2 regions of the Pedobacter sp. KLB.chiD genome follow, and region 2 is predicted to be linked to the other one. Evidence: riboswitches for the same ligand, from Rfam matches in the RefSeq annotation. Region 2 holds a riboswitch; the other holds the start of a gene.
The links. A riboswitch is a leader RNA that binds a small molecule or an ion and turns the genes downstream of it on or off. The one in region 2 is predicted to bind cobalamin.

Region 1: another riboswitch for cobalamin. It lies ahead of metE (5-methyltetrahydropteroyltriglutamate--homocysteine S-methyltransferase); the one in region 2 lies ahead of ACK1I8_RS09130 (TonB-dependent receptor plug domain-containing protein).

The regions. Positions count from the first base shown of each region.
Region 1 is NZ_CP178207.1:4,459,090-4,469,002, forward strand. It holds gene mfd (transcription-repair coupling factor) at 1-589, shown strand, start outside; gene ACK1I8_RS18365 (ATP-binding protein) at 680-1,816, shown strand; gene ACK1I8_RS18370 (DUF3820 family protein) at 1,817-2,038, shown strand; gene ACK1I8_RS18375 (DsbA family protein) at 2,146-2,862, opposite strand; gene ACK1I8_RS18380 (M14 metallopeptidase family protein) at 3,169-5,865, opposite strand; cobalamin riboswitch at 6,128-6,337, shown strand; gene metE (5-methyltetrahydropteroyltriglutamate--homocysteine S-methyltransferase) at 6,531-8,864, shown strand; gene ACK1I8_RS18390 (acyl-CoA thioesterase) at 9,182-9,568, shown strand; gene ACK1I8_RS18395 (class I SAM-dependent methyltransferase) at 9,630-9,913, shown strand, end outside.
Region 2 is NZ_CP178207.1:2,249,035-2,258,947, forward strand. It holds gene ACK1I8_RS09130 (TonB-dependent receptor plug domain-containing protein) at 1-1,512, opposite strand, end outside; cobalamin riboswitch at 1,610-1,805, opposite strand; gene ACK1I8_RS09135 (serine hydrolase) at 1,889-3,133, shown strand; gene ACK1I8_RS09140 (sigma-54-dependent transcriptional regulator) at 3,238-4,641, shown strand; gene ACK1I8_RS09145 (chloride channel protein) at 4,789-6,579, opposite strand; gene ACK1I8_RS09150 (RluA family pseudouridine synthase) at 6,655-7,377, opposite strand; gene ACK1I8_RS09155 (response regulator transcription factor) at 7,554-8,243, opposite strand; gene ACK1I8_RS09160 (redoxin domain-containing protein) at 8,348-9,460, opposite strand; gene gatB (Asp-tRNA(Asn)/Glu-tRNA(Gln) amidotransferase subunit GatB) at 9,460-9,913, opposite strand, start outside.

The DNA of each region.
Region 1 (9,913 bases), 2.2 Mb from region 2:
TTTATTGGGTGCTGAGCAAAGTGGTTTCATCGCCGAAATCGGTTTCGAAATGTACCATAAGATATTAGATGAAGCCATTCAGGAACTTAAAGACGCTGAATTTAAAGGGCTGTTCGAAAATGAACCTGCCCGTCCGTTTGTGGGCTTTACGCAGGTAGATACCGATCTTGAATTGTATATTCCGGATGCTTATATTACCAACATTACTGAGCGTTACAATTTATACACCGAGCTTTCTAAACTCGAAAATGAAACCGAACTGGTTACCTTTGAAAAACACCTGACCGACCGTTTCGGGCCGATACCGCCACAGGTAAAAACCATGCTCAGTGTAGTGCGTTTACAATGGTTGGGCAAGAAATTAGGTTTTGAGAAAATCAGTTTCAAAAAAAATAGTTTACGTGGATATTTCTTAAGCGATAAACGATCGGCTTATTTTGACTCCAATACTTTCACTAAAATTCTAACTTTTGCACAAAACCATCCGCGGATGTGCAATCTGAAAGAGGTAAAAAATACACTCAGGATTGCTTTTGATAATATAAAGACGGTTGAAGAAGCCATTGAAACTTTGGAGCTTATTGATTAAAAACGTTAATTGAGTCAGTTCATTGACTGAATTAACGTTAATTGAGTCAGTTCATTGACTGAATTGATGTTTTTAGTATATTTGACTTAAATGGAAAGTCAAATTGTTAGATCTTTAAAACCTGTTATCCTCCATACAATCGGGAAAAATAAGGTCATTTTAATTTTCGGAACAAGGAGGGTAGGTAAAACCTGGCTAACAGAAAGCATTATCAAAGATGCTAACGTCAGCCATCTTTCCTTAAATGGAGAAGATCAGGATGTACAGGCATTGCTGTCAAACCGTACAGCAGCCAATTATAAAAGGATTTTGGGCCAGGCCAAACTGCTCATTATTGATGAAGCCCAGGTTATACCTGAAATCGGAAAAATATTAAAGTTCCTCATCGATACTTTTAAAGAGCTCACCATTATTGCAAGCGGCTCATCGACCTTTGATCTTTCGAATCAGACCGGTGAACCTTTAACCGGAAGAAGTTTAACCTATTACCTCCATCCCATAGCACAGGTTGAATTGGATAAACAGGAAAATGCCTTGCAAACCACCCAAAACCTGGAAGAAAGATTAATTTTCGGCTCTTATCCGGAGTTGTTTCACTTGAATTCATTGACTGAAAAAGCACAATATTTAACGGAGCTGGTTAAATCATATCTGTTAAAAGATATTTTGATGTATGAGAATATCCAAAATAGTGCTAAACTACTGGAATTATTGAAACTAATTGCCTATCAGGTTGGATCGGAAGTTTCGATTGATGAAATTTCCCGTAATTTGGGCATTAGCAAAAATACGGTAGACCGTTATCTTGATTTACTTTCGAAGGTTTTTATCATTTATAAAATTGGCGGCTACAGCAATAATTTAAGGAAAGAGGTTACCAAATCATCCAAATGGTACTTTTACGACAATGGTATCCGGAATGCGATTGTAAACGATTTCAGACTGCTGGCTTTGCGCAATGATCAGGGTATTTTATGGGAAAATTACTGTTTTAGCGAGCGCATCAAAAAAATGGAGTACAACCAGCAAAATGCCAGTTATTACTTTTGGAGAACTTATGACCAACAGGAAATAGATCTTATTGAAATTAATAACGGAGAAATGGTAGCTGCTGATTTCAAATGGGGAAACCAAAAGAAGAAGATTCCGGGTTTTTTTGCCAAAAACTATCCTCAAGCTAACTTCTCTGTAATTAACAAAGAAAATTATTTAGATTTTATATTATAAATGTTAGACCCCACTTTATTGCTCGATTTAGTGCAAATGCAAATGCCTTATGGAAAATACAAAGGCTACCTGATCTGCAACATTCCTGAAAGTTATTTGCTATGGTACAAAGACAAAGGTTTCCCGAAAGGAAAATTAGGCGATTTAATGGCTACCATGTTCGAAATCCGGATGAATGGTTTGGAATATTTATTAACGCCCTTGAAGAATCAAAATCGATAAATAAATCCGAACATTTATTCCTGTCGATCGTCTTGCTTAACTTCCGCAGCGAAAAAGATTTTCGGACCAAATCTGCGAAGATCAGGCGCAATCTGAGGGAAACAATTCTATATCTCACAACCATTCTCATTACAAACCGCATCATCATTTTTATTTAATGAGGTTAGCGTTGTTTTAGGTTGAGTTTCTTTCCACTCGGTAAAACTTTGGGTAAGCGCATCGGTAAAAGCCTGAACAGGTTGGGCACCAGAAATACCATATTTACGATCCATTACAAAATAAGGAACGCCTCTGATACCTAAATTCTGGCTTTCATAAATATCATAACGAACAGCTTCAGCAAATTCATCGCTATTTAAAACGGCCACAGCTTCATCCTTATCCAAACCTATTTCAACTGCAAGATCAGCTAAAACATCAGTCTCACCAATGTTTTTGCCATTTACAAAATGGGCTTCAAACAGTTTTTCTTCCGCTAAATCCTGAAGATGATGCTTTGCTGCCAAATGGATTAAACGGTGTGCATTAAAGGTATTTGCTGGAACACTGGTGTCAAAATCTATATTTAAACCTGCATTCGCAGCCATATCAACCACTTGCTTAGTCATCTGTTTGGCCTGCTCAACCGGCATTCCCTTACTTCGCGAGAGGTAATCGTATACCGTTTCATTATTCGTATTATGATACTCTGGGTTGAGCTGAAAACTCTTCCAGTCTATTTCGATTTCATTTTTAAAAGGCAATTTTTCAATGGCCTGCTCAAAATGTCTTTTCCCAATATAGCAAAACGGACACATTACATCCGACCAGATTTCTACTTTCATCGCACAAAATTAAGCGGATTATAATTGGCTATAGTAAAGCCAAAGTAAAAAGCCACTATCCTAAATGATAGTGGCTTCTACATTAATCAAAGAATGTCAATTCTGAGGGATAATTTATTGTACAAAATCCAGATACCTGATAAGGAGATTTTAATAAATCGATTTGCCGTGAGAAACCGTCATTCCCAACTTGATTGGGAATCTTAATGCCTTGGTAGGTTTGCAGGTTGCATTAAGATTCTCGCCTACGCGAGAATGACGACCGATCAGAACGCTCAATGTGACAAACTAAGCAATAACTGGTTATTATTTATACAACTGATTAAATATAAGCTTAAAAGTACCATGCGTTTGTGCCCTGAAGGTAATTTCAGGACCAAAAGCAAGCAATTTACCTTTCCCAACCTCGGCTTCGAAAGCTGTTATCCCATCTTGCAGGTAAGCCTGCCCCCAGGCCCAGCCACTACGCAAAGGAGTGGCGTTTTCAAACCACATCAAAGGTTTGATTTTACCCGAAGCGATGGCATCACCACTGAGTTTAAAAACAGGGCTGTTATCGAAATATATGTCCGCTTCTTTTTCCATCCCCCAATTCGTTGGCAAAGTAGTATCTATACGAACATTTAATACACTTCCGGGAATATAATATTTTTCGGCAGGCAATCTCTTTTCTTCACCATTTATAATTTCGACCATCGCATTTCTTACGGGAAGATTTAAGTGATAAGCCAGGTTCGTACTGCTACCAATGGTTACAATATTGCCACCTGCTTCTAAAAATTTCTTTAATTCAGGAATCGATTTATCGACATTAACCCTGCCCAAACGGTTTCTAAATTCCTGTGGAACCTCTTCTGCCCTTGGTCCGAAAGATCTGTTTCCAAAGCCTCCTCCCTGGACAGAAGGTATAGCTCCACCCACAAAAACAATTACATCGTATTTGGATTTTAAGTTCCCTGCATCTACATCCTGCGGATAAATTACAGTGGCATTATAGTGGTACTGTTCCATTAAAAACCGCACCCAACCGGATGCCATAGAGCCTCCATAAGTATCCCAGAGGGCAACTCTTGCCGGTGAAACTTTAACCTTGTTCTTAGGTGCTGCAGCACTTTTTATTTTGACATTGGCTTTTTCCAATATTGATTTTCCTGCTGAGGAAACATAGAAATCACCGTTTTCTACCGAACGGTAAACTTCAACTTTGTTCTTCAATAAATCGTTAACCGCCGTATAAGAATCGTTTTGTGCAGCACTTAACACATAACCCGATCCATTTGGCAATTTATGCTCAGGTTTTAATAAGTTGCCATAAGGATTTTTCTCAAAAGGCCCCGAAAAATCATCCAGAATACGGTCGAATTTTACATCCATTAAATAAGCTAAAGTCCATCCGGCGGCATCATACGGCGGAATTGGTGCACCACCTTCATATTTAAAATCATTTGGATGATCCTGTGGTTCGAACATATCCAACACATGTGGACGGAAAGCCTGATCGGTTTTAACGACGTAACTTCCGGCAGGGTAATTTTTCCCTGCAACGCTAAACGGGGCCGTTGCTTTTTGCACCACTATACCCGTTCTGATCAATGCGTTTAAAAACTTAATGGCAGTGTTAAAATCGGGTTGATCTGCCGATAAAATATACCCTCGCGGATCACGGTTTACCGGCGCTTTCATCACGGTATCAAAAGCTTTCATGCTAATCTGACGTCGGGATCCTAAATCTGCATCACTTCCAGAATTTGCGGCACCTTTTTCTCCTTTTGCAGCACTGTTAATGGCTTCAATTTTCTTTGGAGAGAAAGACCAGGTGTTTTTTTTACCTCTTTCAATCGAATTTCTACCCATTTGATAAATATTGTACAGTAACTCATCATGGTAACGCGACGCGTAGTTCAAAACGGCATAGTTTAACGATACAGAATAATCGATCGAATTCTTAAAATACCATTTTCTCGGAGTGATCGGGTTTGGCGAATCCCCACTCGGCAGCAAACGCGATGGAACCAATGGAATTTCGGATGGAGTAGGATTGCCGATAATTTCGGTCAGCAGTCCAATCATGTTATGAAAATAGGTGGTCGTCCTTAATCCTCCGTTGTACCAGGTAGAATAAACAGACCCACCACGTTGGGTGTAACCGGGCTTATTTTCTACGTTCATCCTGTTATGCATGGCCGCACCTACTGCATCCAAACTGGTTAAAATGGTTGGGTCGAATACATAATTAAAAGGATCCCGATAGGGTGGGCCTGCCACGACTGTTCCCGCCGGACCAGCCTGATGATGGTTGTACATAATCTGCGGGATCCACTCTATAAAAAGCTGACGGCCGATATTCTGTGTTTCTTTGAGATTTAGCATAAAAAAATCGCGGTTATTATCATGCCCGGCATATTTTTCGTAAAGCACAGGCAATCCGGATGTTGTTCTTTTCTTAGGGTCTTTATTCCTCATGTACCAATTGCTGATCAACTCCTGTCCGTCAGGATTGGCATGGGTAAATAAAATGATCACATTATCCAGGATACGCAAAGTTTCAGGATCGGTTCTCGAGGCAAATTCATATATCGTCTGAATCAGCTGATGGGTACCAACCACTTCATTTGCATGCAGGCCGCCATCTATCCAAACTACTGCCTTACCCTCCTGTGCCAAGGTTTTCGCCTGTTCGGGAGTAATTTCAGCATGGGCCAGCTGTTGTGAAATTTCTTTATAACGGTCTAATTTATTCAAGTTTTCGGGCGAAGAAACTATCAGCATATATTGACTTCTGCCTTCTTCGGTTTTACCGATATCCACTAGTTTAATCCGGTTAGAACTTGCAGCCAGTTTTTTAAAATAGTCTGCTGTTTGGGTGTAATTGGCTAACTGATAATCGTCTCCGACATCAAAACCGAAATGAGATTTTGGCGTGGGTACCTCCTGCGCCGGCAATGCATAGCTGTTTACCATTAAAAAAGCAATGCAAAGCCCTTTAAAGTAGTTTTTGATCATAAATAAGGATTTAAGTTTGGGTAGCCAAATATAATAGAGAATGGGCATCATAAACCGCTTGCTGTAAATTTGTTACAAGTGATAATATGTTCTGAGTATAATATGTTAAACATCGCAAAAAACCATACTGTCTGCATATATCCATGGCTAAAAAAATTAAATACCATGAATTGGAAGCAGTCGAAATCCAATGCTTAAGAAAATACCTTAATCTTTAAATCCTAATCCATACATTTGTGCTGATGTAAGTTCTTAACTTTATTTTTCATCAACCGATACAGGTTCCCGGAGTTACACCCGGGATTAATAGGGAATCGTGTGCAAATCACGAGCTGTCGCGCAACTGTAAATTCTGTCTTTTGTTTAAAAAAGACAACGGTCTTATCATTCATGCCACTGTTCTTTTATGAGGATGGGAAGGCGATAGGATCGGGAATAAGTCAGGAGACCTGCCTATATTGAATTGACGGTGCTTTCGCGTTATAAAGTAATTGGTCAGGTCTGATTGTACACCATAAAATCAAAATTTTATAGGCTTGCTTTAAGCTTTTTGCTGATAAGTGGGCCGGTTGTGCCCTAACCTTTCCTTAAATTTTAAACAAAAAGTATTACAAATATTGCTTTAAGAGCTTTTAAACGATTTTTTTACTTAATCTTTAAGAGAGATGCTAACGCAAAATCTAGGCTATCCGCGAATAGGTAGTCAAAGGGAATTAAAGAAAATCTGCGAAAATTATTGGGCAGATAAAACTGGGTACAAAAATGTACTGCAGGTGGGCAAAAACATTCGCCACGAAAATTGGAAACAGCAAAAAGAAGCCGGTATTGATGTGATTCCATCAAACGATTTTTCTTTTTATGATCATGTCCTCGATCATTCCCTAATTTTTGGAGCCATCCCAAAAAGGTACAACGAGGTGATCCTGAGAAAAGGAAATGAGGAACTTGATCTTTATTTCGCGATGGCAAGAGGGTGCCAAAAAGAAGGGCTGGATGTGGTAGCGATGGAAATGACCAAATGGTTCGATACCAATTACCATTACATTGTGCCTGAGTTTTACAAAAACCAACCTTTTAAACTTTTCTCTACCAAAATTATCGATGAGTTTTATGAGGCAAAGCAATTAGGAATTGATACCAAACCTGTCCTAATCGGTCCGGTTTCCTATCTTTTGTTGGGTAAGGAAAAAGAAGCAGGTTTTGAAAAAATAGACCTGATTAAAAACCTCCTTCCGGTTTATATAGAGATTTTATCACGTTTAGACGCGCTGGATGTAGCGTATGTCCAGTTTGATGAGCCATTTTTGACTTTAGATCTTACTGATAAAGATAAAAAAGCTTATGAATATGCCTATAAAGAAATCCGGAAAGCTTTTCCAAGGTTAAAAATTGTTTTAGCTACTTATTTTGAAGGACTAGGCAACAACCTAGCATTAACGACCTCATTGCCTGTAAATGTTTTACATATCGACCTGGTACGCGCAGAAGATCAATTAGGTGATGTTTTAGCTTCGTTAAAAGAAGATACCATTCTTTCTTTAGGTTTGGTAGATGGAAGAAACATCTGGAAAAATGATTTCTCGAAATCTCTTTCAATCATCAATCAGGTTATAGAAAGAAGAGGCCAAGATAAAGTCTGGATTGCTCCATCTTGTTCATTGATCCATTCGCCTGTTGATCTGGAGAATGAAACCAACGAGAAAATTTTATCTGCAGAAATTAAACAATGGCTGGCCTATGCAAAGCAAAAAATTGCAGAACTAGTTACCTTAAAAAAACTGATCACCAACGAAAGCCCTGCATCTACCCTGCAAAAACTCGAAGAAAATAAGATTGCCATTGCTAACCGTAAAGTTTCTAAAATCATCCATAATCCTACCGTTAAACAAAGGGTTTTGGCCTTAAAAGAGCAGGATGCTCAACGTCTGAGTCCATTTCCGTGTAGAAAAATCAAGCAACAGGAGCTTAATCTGCCCATTTATACCACCACTACCATCGGATCGTTTCCGCAAACCACAGAGGTAAGAAGCTGGAGGGCAAAATTAAAAAACGGAACGTTCACTGTTGAGGAATACGATGATCTCCTTGCAAAAGAAACTGAAAAAGCAGTAAGATGGCAGGAAGAAATCGATCTGGATGTTTTGGTTCACGGTGAGTTTGAACGCAATGATATGGTTGAATATTTTGGTGAGCAGCTTGATGGTTTTGCTTTCTCTAAAAATGGTTGGGTACAGAGCTATGGATCACGCTGTGTAAAACCACCAATTATCTTTGGTGATGTTTCGCGCCCAAAACCCATGACGTTAAAGTGGACGGCTTATGCGCAGTCGCTTACCTCTAAATACATGAAAGGCATGTTGACAGGTCCGGTAACCATTTTACAGTGGTCGTTCGTAAGAAATGACCAGCCACGATCAGAAACCTGTACACAGATTGCCCTGGCTATCCGCGACGAGGTATGCGACCTGGAAAATGCAGGGATTAAAATCATTCAGATTGATGAGCCAGCCATTAGAGAAGGTCTGCCTTTGCGCAAAGCTGATTGGCAAGACTACCTGAACTGGGCAGTGAAAGCCTTTAAAATTTCAGCTAGTGGTGTGAAAGACGATACGCAGATCCACACCCATATGTGCTATTCGGAGTTTAACGATATCATCCAAAACATTGCCGATATGGATGCAGATGTGATTACCATCGAAACCTCACGCTCACAGATGGAATTATTAGACGCATTTGCCGATTTTAAATATCCAAATGAGATTGGACCGGGCGTTTACGATATCCACTCTCCCAGGGTTCCTAAACGTGAAGAAATGGTTCAGTTACTCAAAAAAGCGAAAGCTGTTATTCCTTCAACACAGCTTTGGGTAAATCCCGATTGTGGTTTAAAAACACGCGGATGGGACGAAACCAAAAAAGCATTGATCGAAATGGTGGAAGCCGCAAAAGAGATGCGAAAAACCGAAGATGTACTTTCAGCGAACCTTCAGGTGAATTAATCTGATTTTTAATGTATAAATCAATAGGATTGACAGATAAATTTTACTAGGTAACGTTCCTTAAGAAATCGTCATTCCCAACTTGATTGGGAATCTTAAAGCACTCACATTAAGATTCCCGCATGCGCGAGAATGACGAACGCACTATTGGATTTTGTCAATAGTGGCTTGTCGAAGGCCGTCATTGTGAAATAGATTGCCCTTCTACAAGCATTGGATGAGATTTTTCCTGATTAATTTTTTATCCTCATCTCAACTTTGACAACTTTCTGATCAGAAAGTTGTCAAAGCTTTTTACTCACCCTATATTTACCGCCATGACATTATCAGAAAGAATAGAAAACTCAAAAACCAGTATTTTTAAAGCCGTTTTTCCGAATACAACCAATCATTATGATACGCTTTTTGGTGGCACTGCCATGCATTTAATGGATGAAGTTGCTTTTATTACCGCAACCCGTTTTAGCCGCCAGATTATGGTTACCGTGAGCAGCGATCGGATCGATTTTAAAAAACCGATTCCGGCAGGTACCATTGTAGAGCTTATTGGCAAGGTAAGCCATGTGGGTAACACCAGTTTAAAAGTTAACGTAGAAATTTATATCGAACAGATGTATGCCGAAGGAAGAGAACTGGCCGTACATGGCGACTTTACTTTTGTAGCCATTGATGAAAACAAAAAGCCCGTTCAGGTAATTAAATAATCTTATAAATTTTTGCTAAAGTGATATAAAAAAGATCAGGTTTAAATCTTTAGATTTGATCATGGAACACCAGCATTCGGAAGAAGAGTTAAAAAATATTGCGTACCAATTGGGCTGTCCCGAAGGCGAACATGGTATTAAAACAGGGGAGATGATGCATGCGAGCAACATCGGCATGACTACTTCTGCAATTGATGCATTAGATCTCAAAAACAATGAAAATGTTTTAGAAATTGGCCACGGAAACGGTGGGCACATTGCTCAGCTATTATCAAAAGCAGAAAACCTAAAGTATTACGGCGCAGATATTTCAAAGACGATTATTGCCGAAGCTGAAAAAATCAA
Region 2 (9,913 bases):
AGCATAATAACCGTTGATATTAAACACACTGAATTTAACAGCCGGTTCAATTTCAAAGCCTTTGGTTTTCTGACTTACCTGGTTTACGTAGCCGTTAGGATAAGCATAAATGATTGCATCTGTTAAATCGCGTTTATAACCTGCTAAACGCAAGCTGAATTGATCATCTGCAAAACTGAAATTTACACCAGCTTCATAATTCTGTGATTTCTCAGGTTTTAAAGCCAGGTTGGCACCAAACTGGCCAAAAAGCATGTTTAAGGTAGGCACTTTAAATGCGGTGGAAACCGTTCCAAACAGTTTTATTTCCTTAATGATTTCAATGCTTGGGGTAATTGAATAAGTATAGTTTTCGCCATATTGTTCGTGTTTATTGTAACGTCCGCCAATTTCCAGGTTGAACACACTCAAATCGTGCAAGAATAATGAACTATAAGCGGCAAAAATATTGGTCTCAGGTTTATTCGTAGCAGATGACAATTTCATCACACGGTTATCGATACCCACCAATAAATCCAGTTTACTGCCCAGTTTCTGGTTGTAGAACAAATCTAATAACGATACACGGCCTTCACTAATGCTAGGATACTGGCTGTGCGCATCATTCCTGGTGCTTTCGAAGCTGTAGTTCAACGTTACTTTTCCGGTAGCAAATTCATATCTGGCATTAGTACCTGTAGCAAAGTTTTTCAGAATAGAATAATTGTTTGCATCAGTAAAGGCGCCACCGTCGAACTGGTAGTTACCATCATAATAACGTATAAATGGATTTACCGAAAAATGATTATCCAGTTTAATTCCGAAGTTTGCATTTAAAGCGTCGGTTTTAAAGCCGTCCTTATCAAATACTGATGTATTTCCTACCGGATTAGCAGCTTCAGAAATTCCATCCGTTTTGTGATGGGTATAGTTAATGTTATAAGAAAAGCCTTCCACACCACCATTTAAACCAATGGTTCCTTTATAGGTTTCGTAGCTACCCGCACTGGCCACACCATAAATGGTATTTCCTTTCGGGCCACCTTTTTTAGTGATGATATTGATTACACCTGCAACTGCGTCAGAGCCATAAATGGTAGACTGACCTCCCCTTAAAATTTCGATATGATCGATCTGATCAATAGAAAGCAATCTCAAATCGAATGCTCCCCCATTTCCAGAAGGATCGTTCTGCACAATACCATCAATCAAAACCACGGCGTAAGCGCTTCCTGCGCCCCTGAAAAACACCGACTTGTTTAGACCTGGATTACTGCTTGCCCCGGCCACAACAATTCCGGCCTGCTCGCTAATCAGTTCAGGCAATGATTTACCATTACTGCGTTCTAATACTTCGCGGCTAATGATGGTAACTACTTTACCGGTCTGTGATTGTTTCTGATCGTTTTTAGTTGCAGAAATTACAACATCTTTGAGCTGCAAACTATCCAGCGTTTGAGCATTGGCCACCTGGCCAATCATTAACTGTGCGAGCCCCAGCCCTGCTACAGTTAGCATACTTTTTTTGTTCATGTGATTGTGAGTTTTGCCCACAGCCAACAGATTAGAAAAGGAAATGAAAATATGAACCACGTTAATATCTCAATCCTAGCTTCAATCCCCGAAAGCTATGAAATTAAACGCTAAAGGCAGGTCTTCTGACTTACTCCCGCTTTTTCTGTCTTCCCGCTCAATAGTTAACTGGGCAGTGACTTATGATTGAAAAAACGTTACAGAGCTTACAGCTGCGGGACAGTTACAGATTTACACTGTATTCCCTTTTAATTCCGGGTGTAAAGCCGGAAACCAAAAGCGCTGCAAAAGTAAGAAAATTAAACAACATCTAAAATGCATGACTAAAAATGGTGATTTTAGCAAAAAAAGCTAAATTAGAAATCAAATTTCACGTATGAACAGAGTTTTAGTAATTGCATTTTCGCTCATCAGCTTATCTGTTATGGCGCAAAAAACGGATACCGTTTTCCTAAAAAAATTAATGGAAAGTAAACCTGAACTCTTTTCCGGCGTGCTCAATCATCCCCATAACAATCAGATACAAATCCTTTATACACAAGTTAACCGTAGTGCGAAGAACAAACCCACTTTTAAGACTTACAGTTACCATGTAGATCCACATCATTATTTTTATCCTGCCAGTACAGTAAAGCTTGCTGCAGTTATTTTTGCACTCGAAAAGATAAACCGCTTAAAAAATACCGGATTAAGTGCAAAAAGCACTATGATTACCGATAGTTCATATCAAGGACAAACTAAAGTTCTGAAAGATACCAGCGCAAAAAGCGGTATGCCTTCCATTGAACATTACATTAAAAAGATTCTGCTTACCAGTGATAATGATGCTTTTAACCGCCTATTTGAATTTATAGGCCGCGCAGAAATTAACGAAAAACTGAAGAAAAATGGATTGAATAACAGCCGGATTTTAAACCGTTTGGCTATTGGTGATGCGGGAGAATCAGCTAAACATACCAATCCTGTCAAATTTTACAATGGTAATCAATTAATATACGATCAACCGGCTCAGTACGATCCAAAAGAATATGAGCTGAAACTAACTAATGTGGTAATGGGTAAAGGTTATATGGACAGTGCCGACAGATTAGTGAATAAACCTTTCAGTTTAGCGGGAAAGAATGCCTTCGCCATCAACGATCAACATAAACTGATGCGAAAATTAATCTTTCCTGAAGCTTTTCCGATTAAAGAGCGATTTAACCTGACTGCCGGTGATTACAGGTTGATTTACACCTATATGAGTAAATATCCAACAGAAAGCGATTATCCTAAATATGATCAGAAAGAATTTTGGGCAACCTATGCCAAGATGCTTTATTATGGACGTGAGCGGATAAATCCTGAACCTAACATCAGAATTTTTAATAAATATGGCGATAGTTACGGTTTCATTATCGATAACGCTTATTTTGTTGATTTTAAAAATGGAATTGAATATTTCCTTACCGCAGTGGTGCAGAGCAATGAAGACGGAATATTTAACGACAATATATACGAATATGATACCGTTTGCTTCCCTTTTATGAAAAATCTGGGCAGAACCATTTACGAGCTGGAATTAAAGAGGGTTAAAAAACACCGGCTTAACCTCACCAAATTTAAAATGGATTACCATTAAAACCTTTTTAATCCTTTTGGGTTTATAGCCTATAAATTGTATAAAAAACTATACATTAATTAAAAAATAATATATTCGCATTTCAAAGAAGAATAACATCTCTAATGGCTAAATTATTAATAATTGACGATGAGCGTGCAATAAGGAGTACCTTACGCGAAATTCTGGAGTATGAAAATTATGATGTCGAAGATATAGATAATGGTATTGACGGCCTCGAAATGATCAAAAAGGGAAATTTCGATCTGGTACTTTGCGATATCAAGATGAATAAGATGGATGGTATGGAAGTGCTGGAACAAGCACAGATCATTAAACCAGATTTACCATTCATTATGATATCCGGCCATGGCACTGTTGAAACTGCTATTGAAGCCAGCAAAAAAGGAGCTTTCGATTTTATCTCGAAACCACCTGACTTAAATCGCTTATTAATTACTGTACGTAATGGTTTAGACCGTGGAACCTTAGTTACCGAAACCAAGGTTTTAAAACGTAAAGCCAGTAAAACCCGCGAAATTTTGGGCGAATCGGAAAGTATTTCCAAAATCAAAGAAACCATTGAGCGTGTTGCACCAACAGAAGCCCGTGTATTAATTACCGGTGCAAATGGTAGTGGTAAAGAGCTGGTAGCCCGCTGGTTACATGAAAAATCCAATCGTGCAGATAGTCCTTTAATCGAAGTAAACTGTGCAGCCATTCCATCAGAACTCATTGAAAGTGAATTATTTGGACATGAGAAAGGTTCTTTTACTTCTGCTGTCAAGCAACGCATCGGGAAATTTGAACTGGCTAACGGTGGAACTTTATTTTTAGATGAGATTGGAGATATGAGTCTCTCAGCCCAGGCGAAAGTTTTACGTGCTTTACAGGAGCATAAAATTACGCGTGTGGGTGGCGAAAAAGAAATTGACGTAAATGTTCGCGTTTTAGCAGCAACCAATAAAGATTTATTGAAGGAAATTGAAGACGGTAACTTCCGAATGGACTTGTATCACCGCTTAAATGTAATCAATATCCATGTCCCACATTTAACTGAACGCACAGATGATATTCCGGTTATTGCACAGAATTTTTTAGAGAATATCTGCAGCGATTATGGAATGCCTGTCAAAAAAATAAATGAGGCCGGTATGTTGGCTTTGCAAGCTTTACCATGGACGGGTAACGTACGTGAGCTGCACAACATGATTGAACGCTTGATTATATTAAGCGATAAGGTTATTACCGAAAACGATGTACGTGCTTTTGCAAATCCGGGAGGTGGTACTAACATAGGTGCCGCGACCAGTACACAGATTGCGGGTGCCGGCGGCGCTGGTCTGGCATCTTCTTTTGATTCGTTCAATAATTTCCAGGATTATAAAGATTATGCTGAACGCGAATTCATCAAGTTCAAGCTCGAAAAAAACAATTGGAATGTATCAAAAACAGCTGACGAAATTGATATCCAAAGAAGTCACTTATATAGCAAGATAGAGAAATTTGGCTTAAAAAGAGCTGAATAACCCCTAGCCCCCAAAAGGTAGAGTAGTTATACATTTTTTAAAATTTAAAGTTGAAATGAGAAGATTTATCTTATCGTTTCAACTTTTTTATTAAAGAAAGCGATTTAAGGACAGAAAATTTAAAGTCTTCTTATGGGAATTTAGGGCTTAGCCCATATAATCATTCTGTCTCATCAGCAAAGCCCTGTATTTGTTAAAAATTGCCGTTTTAGAAACAAAGCCTAAATATTGATTCTTTGTACTTAACACCGGCAAAATCCATACATTTTCCTGCTCCATTTTTTTTAATACCGATTTCAGATCATCATTTTCGATAATGATGTTTGGTGCGGTTTGGACCAGATGAGAGGCTTGAAGATTTTCCTTTTCCGGATGATTAACCATTTCATTAAATAGTTCCTCTATATAAATTATACCTTTAAAATCTCCGGTCCCATCAGTAACAGCGATTACATTTTTGTGCGATTGCATAATTTCATTCATCTTCGAAGAAATTAAATCGTTCATCTGCAACTGGGGATAACTTTTTTCGATCAGGTATTTCAGCTTCATCTGATTCAGAACCGTGGTATCCTTATCTTCATGTGACAGTAACTCGCCTTTATCAGCAAGCGCTTTGGTGTAAATTGAATGTTTTTGTGAGCTGCGGTTTATGGCGTAAGAAATGGCAGTGGTAATCATCAATGGGACCATCAAAATATATCCTCCTGTGATTTCTGCAATCAAAAATATACCAGTTAAAGGAGCATGCATAATGGAACCCAAAGCAGCAGCCATACCAGCCACAATAAAATTGGGCACGTTCAACTGTGCTATCCCTGAAAGGTTAATCACGTACGCAAAGATAAACCCGATTAAACCACCCATAATTAAACTGGGTGCAAATGTACCACCGTTACCGCCAGCCCCTAAGGTAACCAGTGTAGCGATCGATTTCATGAAAATGGTTACCACGGTAAACAATACGACCACAGCCGATACTGAGCTGTAATCAGCAAAAATACTATTGTTGATTACGGTATGATAATCACCTTTTAACAATCCTTTTATGGTAATATACCCTTCACCATATAACGTTGGAAATAGAAATACCAAAGCGCCCAATATTAAACCACCTGCAATTACTTTGGTATAAGGATGTTTTATTTTATAAAATAGCCCCTTTACAGCATAGTTTGCTTTTGTAAAATAAATAGAAAACAAACCAATAAAGCAGGCTAATACGACATAGTAGAGTAATGCATTTACCTCCCACCCTTCCGTAACCAAAAAGAAAAGTTGCTGTGTATAAAATAATCTGGCTACCACCGCTGCTGTCGCTGCCGATAATAAAAGCGGGATAAACGCGGGAATGGTAAATTCCGGTAATAAAATTTCGATAGCGAAAACAATACCTGCCACAGGACTATTAAATGCGCCCGCAATGCCCGCCGCTGCACCACAGGCCACCAGCATCGTAATTTCGCGATAAGATAACCCTAATAAACGGCCAAGATTTGAGCCTATTGCCGATCCGCTGGTTACGATGGGTGCTTCCAAACCAGTTGAACCGCCAAAACCAACGGTAACGGCGGCGGTAATAATCTGCGAATAAATGTTATGCGCCTCTACTTTACTCGATTTTTTGGAAATAGAATACAGCAAAGGGGTTAAGCCTGTTTCGAATTTAGATTTCCGTATAAAGTATTTGATGTATAAAACCGTTAAGAAAATACCAATCATCGGAAATATAAAGTACAGATAATATTTATATTTCCAGTGCCAATCTGATTGGAGAAACTCTTCGATATGGTGGGTTAAACTTTTTAGAACAGCGGCAGCCAATCCGGCTAAAATTCCAACAATTACGGCTAGGATAACCAAGAAATTACGGTTTGATATTTTAGATTTCCGGTACTGGTTAATCTTATCCAGGTAATTTACGAATCTGATGTACATTCTATTGTTTTTAGATAGCGGGCGGATGCCCAAAAGTAAGAAAAACAAAGACAGAAGTCAATTTAAAGACCTTTTTCACGCATCAAATTTATCCAATAATTTAATTAAGGTTGCAAAATCTTTTGGGTAAGGGGCATCGATCACAATATCTTTATCGTCCAATCCTTTAAAAACCAAATGTCTGGCATGTAATGCGAAACGTTTCATAATCGGCTGCTCTTCTTCGCCTTTTGTTAATTTATAACCTCTTTTAATCGAAGAAAGAAAAACAGGTTTCCCTTTATACATCTCATCACCTACAATGGCCGCTCTTTGTGTAGCCAGGTGAATACGGATTTGGTGCATACGCCCTGTAATGGGCTTACATTCTACCAAAGTATAGTGTTTGTAGTATTTTAGTGAATCGAAAATGGTTTCAGCTCTTTTACCTTCCACCCTATCAATGGTTACATTTTTATTGCCGTCGTTCAGGATCGGAAGATCAACCATCAACTGATCAAAAATAACGTGTCCATCTACCACTGCATGATAGGTTTTATTTACCTTTCTTCTTTCAAATTGCATGGAAGCATGGCGATAGCCTTCTGGATTTTTAGCAATAATTAATGCACCAGAAGTTTCTTTATCCAATCGGTGACAAACCTGTGCATCATCGCTATATTGTTTGGCTAAACGCAACACATTGGTCTCTCCCGAACCGCCGCGTTCATCAAGCGAGGCTAAAAACGGAGGTTTATTGATCACAATAAAATCGTTGTCTTCGAAAAGAATAAGGTCTTTAAAATTTGGAAACTTCAAACTATGCAGCAATTAATGAAGTGCAAAAGTACGATTTTATTTTTTCTAAGATGGTAGTCGCCCTCAATTTATTTCAGGGTCTAATTTAACAGGACGCAAAATGCAATGTTCATTTCCAACAAAAAAGCCGCTCTGACGCAAGGTCAGAACGGGTTGTATTTTTTAGCTTAAATTATTTAGGCTAACTCAAATTTATAGCCCACTCCCTTTACGGTTGAAACATAATTTTCGCCTAACTTTTCCCTCAACTTGCGGATATGCACATCAATGGTTCTATTGGTTACGACAACAGAATCCTCCCAGATATTTTTTAGGATCGATTCTCGGGTATACACTTTTCCCGGTTTTGATGCCAGTAAATATAAAAGTTCGAACTCTTTTTTAGCCAATACCACTTTGTTGCCAGCTTGAAAAACCAGATAAGCTTCTCGATCGATTACCAGATCGCCAATTTCCAATTTGTTTTCAGATACTTCTTCAGTGCCAGCATTCCGTCTTAAAATCGCGTTAATGCGGCTAACTAAAGCACGTGGCTTAATGGGTTTTGCAATATAATCATCAGCACCCACATTAAAACCCGCTATTTCAGAATATTCCTCACTTCTTGCGGTCAAGAAAACCATGAATGTATTTTTAAATTCCGGTATGGCACGCATTAAACGGCAAGCCTCAATTCCATCCATTTTAGGCATCATAATATCCAGAATAATCAAATCCGGATGTACCTTTTTTGCAACAGTAATTCCTTCCTGGCCATTGGTAGCTGTGAAAACCTGATAACCTTCTTTCTTTAGGTTGTACTCAATAAGCTCCAGAATATCTGGTTCATCATCAACAATTAATATTTTCTGACCTGCGTTGTTCATTAGTTAAATATTTGTTACGAAAGTAGTATCTGTGATGCAATATTTAGTTAAGTCTGGGTTAAGAAATTGTTAATTACTTAAATTAGTTTAACATGGAGTTGGTTTTAACGTAACGTTTTGGCTAAAAAAGCATCCAATTCATCGCCACGAAGGTTTTTGGCTACTATTTTTCCGGCAGGATCAACCAGGTATGAGGTTGGGATGGCCTGTACCTGATATTTTTTTACTGTTTCGCCATTAAAATCTTTTAATTCCGAAACATGTGTCCAGGTTAATCCGTCTGCCTTCACCGCACCTAACCAGGCAGCTTTATCGGTATCCAGTGAGATGCCAATAATATCAAAATTCTTATTTTTATATTTATTATACACCTTAACCACATTCGGGTTTTCCTGGCGGCAAGGCTGACACCATGATGCCCAAAAGTCGATCAATACGTACTTCCCTTTATAATCTGACAAACTTACGGCCTTATTATCTGCTGTGTTGATGGTAAATGCCGGAGCAACCTGTCCCACCTGAACGGCTTTTAAAAGCGCCATCTGTTTTACAAAAGCATCTACCGTAGCATTACCTTTGATTTCTTCTTTAACCTCATCGGCAAATTGGACCAATTCAGCTTCAAATTCCTGCGGGCTTAAAGTATTCATGGCATAAAAACTGGCCAGTGTACCTTTGTTATCTTTCGCAAATTTTATAATCTGTGCATTTAATTGATTAATGTACGATTCGTATTGAGGTTTCATCGATTCTAACACCGCTGCTCTATTTTGAGGTTGTGTTGCCACTTTTGCTTCAAAATCTGCCTGCAACTTTTCCACCTGTTTAGCAAAATTATTTCTGATGGCATTTAGTTCTGATAATTTTTCCACCTCATTCGCTCCTGAAATTTTATAGGCCATGTTTTTATCGGCCAAATCAGCTTCCAATTTAATTTCATCGCCATTTTTTGCAATCAACATAAACTCATGATTACCTACTGATACCCTGAAAAAATCAACCGACGGCGTTTTGCGAATGAATTTAAATTCACCTTTCTCCGATAAATTGGTTGAATCGATTGCAACCATATTACTATTCTGCATACCGTACAAAAACACTTTCTTTTCCGCCCCCGGATTTTGGAACTTACCGTCAATTGTAAAGCTATCCTTAGATTTGCATGCGGTGAAAGCAATTGCGATCAGCATGATCAGGCTCAGTTGTTTTATTCTCATTATTTCAGTTTTTCTAATATTAACTCATTTATTTTTTTAGCGTCTGCTTTTCCCTTGGCCAGTTTCATTACATCACCAACAAATAAACCTAAAACGCCCTTTTTTCCTTTCTTGTACGCTTCTACCTGTTGAGGATATTTATTTAACACTTCATCAATAAAACTACTTATTTCGTCTCCGTTTTCAGAAATCAGCAGATTTAATGATTGCGCCAGATCAATAACGTTAGCGTCATTTGTCGATTCAACAGCGGGTAGTAATTGCTGTATCGCTATTTGTTGTGTGATTTTCTTCTCATCAACGAGGTTAATCGCTTCTGCCAATTGTGAAGGTTTTACCTTGAAATCAGTTATTGTAATTCCTTTTTCATTTAAAACAGCTCTAATTGGGCCGATTAACCAGTTTATTAAACTTTTTTTGTTTTGAACAGCTGATTGAGCCTGGTTAAAGTAA